Regions from separate parts of the Solibacillus sp. R5-41 genome, predicted to be linked through region 1. Evidence: riboswitches for the same ligand, from Rfam matches in the RefSeq annotation. Region 1 holds a riboswitch; the other holds the start of a gene.
What was found. A riboswitch is a leader RNA that binds a small molecule or an ion and turns the genes downstream of it on or off. The one in region 1 is predicted to bind cyclic di-GMP.
Positions count from the first base shown of each region.

Region 2: another riboswitch for cyclic di-GMP. It lies ahead of CSE16_RS19550 (hypothetical protein); the one in region 1 lies ahead of CSE16_RS17765 (response regulator transcription factor).

Region 1 is NZ_CP024123.1:3,590,026-3,595,249, reverse strand. It holds gene eno (phosphopyruvate hydratase) at 1-1,135, shown strand, start outside; gene CSE16_RS17765 (response regulator transcription factor) at 1,381-2,034, opposite strand; cyclic di-GMP riboswitch class II at 2,091-2,174, opposite strand; gene CSE16_RS17760 (CalY family protein) at 3,560-4,174, shown strand; gene CSE16_RS17755 (hypothetical protein) at 4,509-5,224, shown strand, end outside.
Region 2 is NZ_CP024123.1:3,959,501-3,964,724, reverse strand. It holds gene groL (chaperonin GroEL) at 1-1,170, shown strand, start outside; cyclic di-GMP riboswitch class I at 1,814-1,900, shown strand; gene CSE16_RS19550 (hypothetical protein) at 2,043-2,417, shown strand; gene CSE16_RS19545 (hypothetical protein) at 2,461-3,174, shown strand; gene CSE16_RS19540 (methyl-accepting chemotaxis protein) at 3,220-4,311, shown strand; gene CSE16_RS19535 (cell wall hydrolase) at 4,823-5,224, shown strand, end outside.

The sequences.
Region 1 (5,224 bases):
TGGCGACAAAGGCCGTTATTTAGGTAAAGGCGTTGAAAAAGCAGTTGAAAATGTCAACACGCTAATCGCCGAAGAATTAGAAAACCAATATTCAGTATTAGACCAAGTTGTGATCGACCAAGCGTTAATCGCACTTGACGGTACAGAAAACAAAGGTAAATTAGGTGCCAACGCAATCCTTGGTGTATCAATGGCCGTTGCACATGCAGCAGCAGATTACCTTGATGTGCCATTATACCAATACCTTGGTGGCTTCAACTCAAAACAATTACCAGTACCAATGATGAACATCATCAATGGTGGTGAGCACGCAGATAATAACGTAGACGTGCAAGAGTTCATGATTATGCCAGTAGGTGCTGAAAACTTCAAACACGCATTACGCATGGGTACAGAAATTTTCCACCACTTAAAAGCGGTATTAAAAGAAAAAGGTTACAACACTGCTGTTGGGGATGAAGGCGGTTTTGCTCCAAACTTAGGCTCAAACGAAGAAGCGATAACAGTAATTTTAGAAGCAATCGAAAAAGCAGGTTACAAAGCAGGCGAAGAAATTCGCTTAGCAATGGACGTAGCATCTTCAGAGTTATATAACAAAGAAGACGGCAAGTACCATTTAAAAGGTGAAGGCGTAGTTCGTACTTCAGAAGAAATGGTTGCTTGGTACGAAGAATTAACTTCTAAATACCCAATCATCTCAATCGAAGACGGCTTAGACGAAAACGACTGGGCTGGTCACAAATTATTAACTGAGCGCATCGGTAACCGCGTACAATTAGTAGGAGACGATCTATTCGTTACTAACACAGCGAAACTTGCTGAAGGTATCGAACAAGGCGTTGGTAACTCAATTTTAGTTAAAGTGAACCAAATCGGTACATTAACTGAAACGTTCGAAGCGATCGAAATGGCAAAACGCGCTGGCTATACAGCCGTTATCTCGCACCGTTCTGGTGAATCAGAAGACGCGACAATTGCAGACATCGCAGTAGCTACAAACGCTGGTCAAATTAAAACAGGTGCACCATCTCGTACAGACCGCGTTGCAAAATACAACCAATTATTACGCATCGAAGACCAACTAGGTGCAACAGCACGCTACGAAGGTTTAAACTCTTTCTATAATATTAAATAATTTATTCAATTTTAAAAGCACTCAAACACGGAGGAGAAAATCCGTTGTTTGAGTGCTTTTTTTTTGGAGAAGAGGGTTAGCTTGGCTACAGTTACTGTTAATAGACAAAAGGTGTGTGACAATAGTTAGTCCCTATCAAAATAAGCGCTTTTCTTCTCTTCGCAAGCTTAGAGTACGAGAATATTTAAGATTGTTAAAACTATTTCCCAGCATGCAATACTAGTTTAAGTTTTAGGAACGCATTATTAAAACGGCACAACATAATTATATTGTACCAATCCTGTTTCATTCGCATAGAGCGCAACTTGTGTACGATCACTAAGGTCCAATTTCGATAAAATTTGGCTAACATGCTTTTTCACCGTATTTTCTGAAATGAATAGGTTTTTGGCTATTTGTTTATTCGAAAATCCCATCCCAAGTTTTTGCAATACTTCTCTTTCCTTAGAAGTGAGAAGCTCTACAAGGTTGGTATCCATTCGGTGTTTCTTTTGTGTTTGCACGAGCATGTCTATTATGTCCGGGTCATAATATTTCCTTCCTTTTTGAATCAATTGAAAGGCATAAATGAGTTCTTCGGGATGTGAGTTTAGTGAAATATAGCCATCTACATCCATTGCCATTGCGCGTTGAAATGATTCACGATCTTTTGAATAGGTAAGGATCGCAAATTTGGAGGTACATCCTAATTTTCTCGCTTCATTAATCAATTCTAATCCACATTCATTTCCTAAATGGAAATCAACAATAGTCAAATCCGGTCTTTCGCTTTGCATCAAATGAAGTGCTTCTTGAGTACTACTTGCTTCTCCGGAAATTTCCAATTTATCCTCTGATGATAGAATGGAAATTAACCCCCTACGGATGATTGCTTGTTCATCCACCAATAAGATTTTCATCAATAAATTGCCTCCCCACTCAAATTAAAAGAGTGCTTCTTTTTAAAGACTTTCAAATGAAATGAGGCCGGTTGCACCACTGACTTCATACATCCAAGGTGCCCAAATAGAGGATGTATTTCCTAGTCTCCCAAAATAAAATCTTTTCCTGTTCTTATTATTTTGCTTCTTTAGTAATAATGTTAGCTTGGAATTAAATTTAGGTTCGCGAAGAAATGAAAGTCTTTAGATGACGTAATTTTCTGTATATTCATTGTAGAATTTGGTTCGGAAATAAATACTTTGAAAAATGCTTCTTTTAAAATGATTCTAAAAAAAATTTTAAATGAGAAATGTTAAAAATGGGTTAAAAAGTTAAAAAAATAAAATTCTTTTATTTTTTTATTATTATTTTTATTATACTTAATTATTTTTTGATTTTTTGTCAGATTTTAGGGGGTGTAAAGCACTTTCTTTGCAATCTTATTGTTTATTTCGTCGTTTCATATCAATTTGCTACACAACGATAGTGTAAATACGACTGTTGAACCGTTAATAGCTGGAATAGAATGTCCGTAACTACAAAAGACACAACAATTAGTAGTAATTTTGCAGCACCCATTGGACTAAAAGTAGGGTATGTGTTGGCTAAATTTGATTTCGCTACACCACTCTTACAATAAATTGATGTAGGAATAGCACTACGAATTATTAGGATAATTAGATGAGCTAGCCAAAAAAATGAATGCTAATGATCTGCAGTTGGAATGGATGTTGTCCCAGTCATCTTAATTCGATCCGAAGTCCACATAAGAATATGAAATAGTAAAGTCAGCACCCATTTCATTATTCGAACATGATTTAAAAAACCAACGAGTCGCGAATGGAGTATCATTAACCCCTGTCTTTTGAATAGAACAAACGTATGACGAAATATATGCGCTAGATGCCAATGCACATGGGAAGGTAGGTCAATATAAACATCACAAACATTCAATATGAATGGAAATACGACAGTAAATAAAGGTGATATTTACCGGTTTTTGGTTTGTTAGTTAGCGAGGTAATTAAAATTTTTTTTAAAATATTTCAATGGAAAATAACGGTGTATTCATGAAATTGTAAAAAAACTAGACACTAAAAAATGGTGTAAGTCATTGATATATCAACATTTATAAAGGGTATATAACTAATTGGTGTTATATGGAATGGAACGAAAGTATACCATAAGTTTCCCTACGAAAGTAGAAGGTCAAAATGCCAAAAATCACCCAATAGAGGGGAGAGGAATTTTTTGGTTCTGTCTATACTGAACATAGTTCCACTTTCATAGTAAGTTAAGTGAGTTTCTAAAAGGGGAGGGAATTTGGAAGCTTTAAAAAGCTGCCGAACTATGAAAATGGTGCATAGAGTCAAGACTGCCTTATCACAGGTGAAAGAAAACTCATACCCAACATCTAATAAGAAAAACGATTTCTTACAAGACACAGGTAAGAGCAAAGTAAACGCAATTAAAAAAAACTAAAACTTATTGGAGGAAATTAAAATGAATCTTAAAAAGAAGTTAGCAATGGGTATCGCAACTGGAGCATTAGCTGTAAGTATGATCGGTGGAGGAACTTATGCTTATTTCAGTGATACAGAAACAAGTACGAATACTTTCGCTGCAGGTACATTGGATTTATCACTAAACCCTACGGAAATTATTAATGTAGATAATATTAAGCCTGGAGACTGGATGACTCGAATATTTGATTTAAAAAATGATGGAACACTCGACATTGCAAATGTGTTGCTTGAAACAAAATACGCTGTAACGGATGCAAAAGGTGATAATGTAGAAGATTTCGGAAAACATATCCGAGTTAACTTCATGTGGAATCCAGATAAAGATATTTCTGGACCATGGACTGAAGCGGGCAATGTGATTTACAAAACCACTCTTGCAGATTTGCAGGGTATGACACCAGACGCTGTTGCCAATAAAATCTTTATTCCATGGTTTGAAGAACAAGGTGGTTTGAAAACTGGAGATACTGACACACTGGCGGTCCAATTTGAATTTGTTGAAAATGACGCGGATCAAAACCAATTCCAAGGCGATTCTTTGGAATTGACTTGGAACTTTGAAGCTAAACAAGGTGATGGCGTAGCCAAATAAATTCATCAAATAATGGGAGGAGAGCCCTTCTCCTCCCTTATTTTATTTCACCAATCCGCTGGTACTCTTCCTTATATATATTTCTCAACATATAACTTTAACTTGTTTCGGCAGAAGTCCTCCACTTCTATAAGTGGGGGATGAATTCCGAGTATGCCCTTAATTCAGTGGGGGTTCAAACCCCGGCTGAATGTCACAGATTTTTAAAGGAGTTTTCGAGCGTGCTCGAAAAAAATCTGGACGGCAATTATGCCGAGGCGTAATTGATTTTTGTGTTTTGAGGAATATATTTAAGGAAAATCCAATGATTGAAAATTAGAAAGGCGGTATCGGATTGAAAAGCAAACCTAGGCGCAGATATAAGAAACGGAAGCATGATCTTATCCTGTATTTAAAGATTGCACTCATTTGTTACTTAGCCATCTTTGGTGTCGGCTATATGTCGTCGGACACTTCCGCATATCTAAGTAGCCAATCGGAATTTTCTGAGACTATTACTGCTGGTATATGGGGAGTTCCGGAAATCCTTGTTAATGCTTGTGGTGAGGAATACACAATTGATGAGGTATCGGGTGATGGAACTGAGCTTAATGAGGAAGCCAAAGATGATAATTCTCAGAAAGAAAAGGGGAAAGATGCATTATCTGGCGAGGAAATCAATGTCGACCAAGAAATCAAAGTTGATAATCCTATAAAAGAAAGCGAAAAGGAAGTAATAGCAAGTGGAGAAAATGAGATTGACTGTGGAGACAAAGTTGAAAAAGATGTAGCAAGTGAAGTTGTCTGTAAGGACAAAGGTGAAAGCCTTGTAGGGGAAAACCAAAAAGATGCTGCTTCAAGTAAGGGAGATCTTGATGACTGCGTGACTGACGGTGAAGAATCTAATGAGGAAGATGAAAAAGATAAAGATAAAGAAGTAGAAAAAACAGAACCTGACCAAGAAAATGAGAATAAAAATGAATTAGAAGATGGGGACATTGATTCCGAGAAAGAAAACGAGAAGAAAGAAGAGTCGGATAATAGCAAAGTAGATGAGGTACAGAAGCCTAA
Region 2 (5,224 bases), 370 kb from region 1:
GGTGGGTACATTGCAGATGCTATGGAACGAGTTGGCAATGATGGTGTTATTACGATTGAAGAATCAAAAGGCTTCACAACAGAGCTTGATGTTGTAGAAGGTATGCAATTTGACCGTGGTTATGCTTCACACTACATGGTGACAGATACAGACAAAATGGAAGCGGTACTAGATAACCCATTCGTTTTAATTACAGATAAAAAAATCGCAAGCATTCAAGAGATTTTACCAGTGCTTGAGCAAGTTGTACAACAAGGTCGTCCAATTTTAATTATTGCGGAGGACGTTGAAGGGGAAGCATTAGCAACTCTTGTAGTGAATAAACTTCGCGGTACATTCAATGCCGTAGCAGTAAAAGCACCAGGCTTTGGTGACCGTCGTAAAGCAATGCTAGAAGATATTGCGATTCTTACAGGTGGTCAAGTGATTACACAAGATCTTGGCTTAGATTTAAAAACAGCAGACTTAACTTCATTAGGTCGCGCGGTAAAAGTAATCGTTTCAAAAGATAATACAACGATCGTTGAAGGCGCTGGTAACACAGATGCAGTAGCAGCACGCGTGAATCAAATTCGTATGCAGCTTGCTGAAACGACTTCAGAGTTCGATAAAGAAAAATTACAAGAGCGCTTAGCAAAATTAGCAGGCGGTGTTGCCGTTATTAAAGTAGGGGCAGCAACAGAAACAGAATTAAAAGAACGTAAATTACGCATCGAGGACGCACTGAACTCAACACGTGCGGCAGTAGAAGAAGGTATCGTATCAGGTGGTGGTACAGCCCTTCTTAATGTATATGGTGCAGTAGTGAACGTGCTTGAAGAAGTAGAAGGTGATGTAGCTACGGGTGTGAAAATCATTTTACGTGCATTAGAAGAACCAGTACGTCAAATTGCTGAGAATGCGGGTCTTGAAGGTTCAATCATCGTAGACCGCCTAAAGCGAGAAGAAGTAGGAATTGGCTTCAATGCAGCAACAGGTGAATGGGTAAACATGATTGAAGCAGGCGTAGTAGACCCAGCAAAAGTAACGCGTTCAGCTTTACAAAATGCTGCATCAGTCGCTTCACTATTCCTTACAACGGAAGCAGTAGTAGCAGACATCCCAGAAGCAGGCGGCGGTATGGGTATGCCTGATATGGGTGGCATGGGTGGCATGGGCGGCATGATGTAACAAGCCGCTTGAACCCTTGATATGACTGGGTTTTATGTAAGGTGAAAGTGTGATGTTAACATTTTGCTAACATAAAAGATTTTAACGGAGGCTTCTCAAAAGTTCACTGAACTTTTGGGAGGCTTCTTTTTCATTTACTTTGTCATGTTACTTGGTAATTTGATCATCTGAATGGCCAAGACTCTCCATAATCTTTTCTGGTGCAACACTGCCAATGTCCTTAATTCTGGAGTATTACCTATCGCATAAGCCAAATTAACTTGAATAGTAGCGCATTCCCTTAACAAGTTGCATCGTAATGAGAGTTAGTCTGGATATACTCCTGATAAGAGCATATAAAACAGTGGGAGAGTGGGGACGGATAGAAGAATCAAAACATTTACAACAAAACAAATGTGTAGAAAAAAAGAAAATACATTTATTATGCTCTTTTACTTTTCCTGCAATTAAGGGAAATTACAAACTTCCTCTTTATGTGATAGCCTAATGGTACTTTATTTGTCAATTCCTTCTAATGTTTATCAAGAATCCCTTGAATTAATCCAGTATTCTTTCGGAAAAAGTACTAGTATAGATAAAAAGTAATAAGTAATTTATACTGTTAAATTGATAGGTTAATAGACATTCTGATTATTTATCTTTAAATAAAAACGGGCAAACTTATCGAAAGGTAAGGACGCAAAGCTACGAGTCTTAAATCCTTTTGGATAATGATAGTCGGGTTGCCAAGATAAGAAGTGGTTATTTGGCTACCCTCGTTTTTTGTTGGGGTAGTTTTTTCGTTTAAAAGAAGTGCTGTAATGAACGGCAGCTTACATTGTCAGGTCATAGATATAGAGACAGTAGATAAGTAATAGAAAAGGAGGTTTAAAATGATAGTTGTAAATGAACCAAAATATAAAATGGCAATTTATGAAGCGAAAAAAGAAGTACATGTTCAAATTCTAGGGTTTATTAAAGACGATCTTGTTGAGGGATATTTAAAGCATTTACAAGAAACTGTAGGTAAGGTACATAAACTTACTTATAGGTTAGTAGTTGATGCAACCTACCAATCACCGCTTCCTTCTAAGACTGCTGCAGGACTTGGAGAGACTTTCTTGTTTTACGTTTCTCTTGGCTTTAAAGATATTGCCATTGTAAATTCTAAATCTAAAATTTCTTCAGTACAAATTCGAAATGCTATTGAGACAATTGATTTCCCTGGAAGAGTGGTCAATCATGTTTCTGAAACGGATTCACGCTAATTTTTAAATAAACAACCCTAATTCGGAGAGGAATAACATCACGATGCAAACAACAGCAGATTTATACACAATTGAAATCCTTACAAAGGATCAACCAGAATTAATTGAAAAGACAGCAGAATGTTTAGCTAAGACATTTATTGGAGTAGAAGTTGGTGGGAAATGGATACAAGAGCCGATAATTGGATACGCCTTAAATTTACCTTACGAAGATTGGTATCAGTTTACGAAGGAATATATCGAGACATATGCTCATCAAGGTTATTGTGCTGTAGCGTTAGATAACGAAAAAAATGTTTTAGGCGCACTAGTTGGGGATACCAATGCCTTTGAAATTAATGAAGGTGACATTTTTGAAGGCACGTTTGCTGACATGAATATCGTAATGCGTGTGTTAGAGGATATCGATAAACGTTTCCTAGATGATTATAAAAAACGTTACGGAAAAGATTTGGAAGATGGGGAAGCGTTACATATCTTTTTACTAGGTATAATTGCTGAGCATAGTCGTCATGAAATTGTACAAAGCTTAGGTGATGTATTAATAAAAAAGGCAAGTGAAGAAGGATTAAAACTTGTACTAGCTGAAGCGACGAATCCGAAGTCAATACGCGTGCTGGAGAAGTATCATGGCCTAACAAAATATGTAGATTTAGAAGGGAATTTTATTGTTCATAAATATGAAAACAATGAAAAACTAAGTAAAATTCCATCGACTACAGCAGATGGAATTTATATCGTTGCAAAAGAGCTATAAAGCTTTATGAATAATACGTTAGTAGAATAGGAGATTTACTTTTTAATGGAAGTTATCATGCTAGGAACTATTGTCGTTTTATTATGTACAACTTTGTACTTTTCTTACCAATATTTTATGCTCAAACGACATTCTCATTTAAATAATGTGGCTACAAACGAAATGAATGAACTATCAGCAGGTCAAGTAAGAGAGCAATTTCAGTTATTTGCAAAAAATGTGAATGAAAAAGGTAAAACTCTTACTGAACATGGGGAATATGCAGCTGAGAAGGCTGATATTGTTAGGGCTGCAATCGATGAGGTAGGCAAAGGGTTAAAAAAACAATTAGTAGCTACTGAAGAGAGTTCTACTTCTATTGAAGATATGACAGAAGCTATTGAAGACCTATCTATAAGATCAAACCAAATTTCTGAACAATCGAATACTACATTAGAATTGACACAAGACGGTAACGAAAAGTTAAAAGATTCGATGGTTAGAATGGAGCAATTTAATCAAACGATTAATACAACATCTAGTGCCATCAATATACTTGGAGAAAAATCGCACGAAATTGGTAAGATTGTTAAGGTGATTACTGGGATTTCAGAGCAAATAAATTTATTAGCACTGAACGCGGCTATCGAAGCAGCTCGTGCAGGTGAACACGGTAAAGGGTTTGCTGTAGTTGCTGGTGAAGTTCGTAAATTAGCCGAACAATCACGTCAGTCATCTTCAGAAGTATCGAATATTGTAAAGAATATTCAAGAAGAGACGGACCGCGTTGTAATATCGATGAAGCAAGGAACAGAAGAATTTGCACAAACGAATACAACAATTTTAGAAGTTGGTATAATGTTCGAAAAAATTTTAGAAACTACAAAAACTATTGCTGAAAATAATTCTAATGCATCTGCAAGTACCGAAGAATTATCTTCAGGCTCACAGCAAATTATGGCAGCAATTAGAGAAATTGCTTTTATTTCTCAAGAATCAGTTGAAATGTTTGAAGAGCTAATTGATATTAGCGATGATGAATTAAATACAATGGAAAATTTAGTTCAAGAAGCAAAAAATCTGATAGAGCTAAAAAATGATAAAAAACTTTTGTCATTAGAAAATAATGTTGAAACTGTGAATTTAAAAAGGGTTTAACGTACTGTAAAAAGCCAATGCAGTTGTATAGAGAACTATTTATCTCTCATCATGAAAAATATTCCTAGTATATTCAAAGTGAGACTTGGGGAAATATAAAAGTGGTATCTATGGTGAAAGTGAAATGCTATTATAGTGGACTATAATCCAGGCTTCTCATTAGTTGTATAAACTATTGAGGAGCCACTTTTTTATATGTATATTGGTTTAGTCATTTTTCTTAATTTAACATCAGGATGTCCTTGCCTGTTCATAAACTATTCGAATGCATCTCTGATCTTTGCAAGCCTATCGCCTGTCGGTAATACGAGTTGCCATTAAACAAATGGAGCCAAAGATGAGAGAAAGATGAAACAAACAATACGGTTGGCAATTGGGACAGCGCTTTTTTTGAATAGTGTTTACGTTTCTACTATAAATGGAGAATTTTTTTGCTAAATATAAATAAGTGCATAAAAAAGAATGACATCAATTTATAATTTTTTCATACTATATGTATGAGGTGGGAAAATTGGCAAGAGTTAAATACAGAGATGCAGACATTGATTTAATGGCTAGGATGATGCGAGCAGAAGCCGTGGGTGAAGGAAATCAAGGGATGTTATATGTTGGAAATGTCATTGTTAATCGTGCTGTAGCCGACTGTTCAGATTTTAAAGATGTCAGAACAATTGAAGATGTTATTTTTCAAATACAAGGTGGAAATTATTCTTTTGAAGCAGTTCAAAAAGGGAATCTGTTTTATCAAAGAGCGAGACCTAATGAACAAAGATTAGCAGAACAGAATTTGAAATATTGGAGAGAACATCCAGCGAAATACGCACTTTGGTATTTTAATCCATATGCTCCTTGTCCTCCAACATGGTACGGCCAACCTTTTACCGGACAGTTTAAAAATCATTGCTTTTATGAA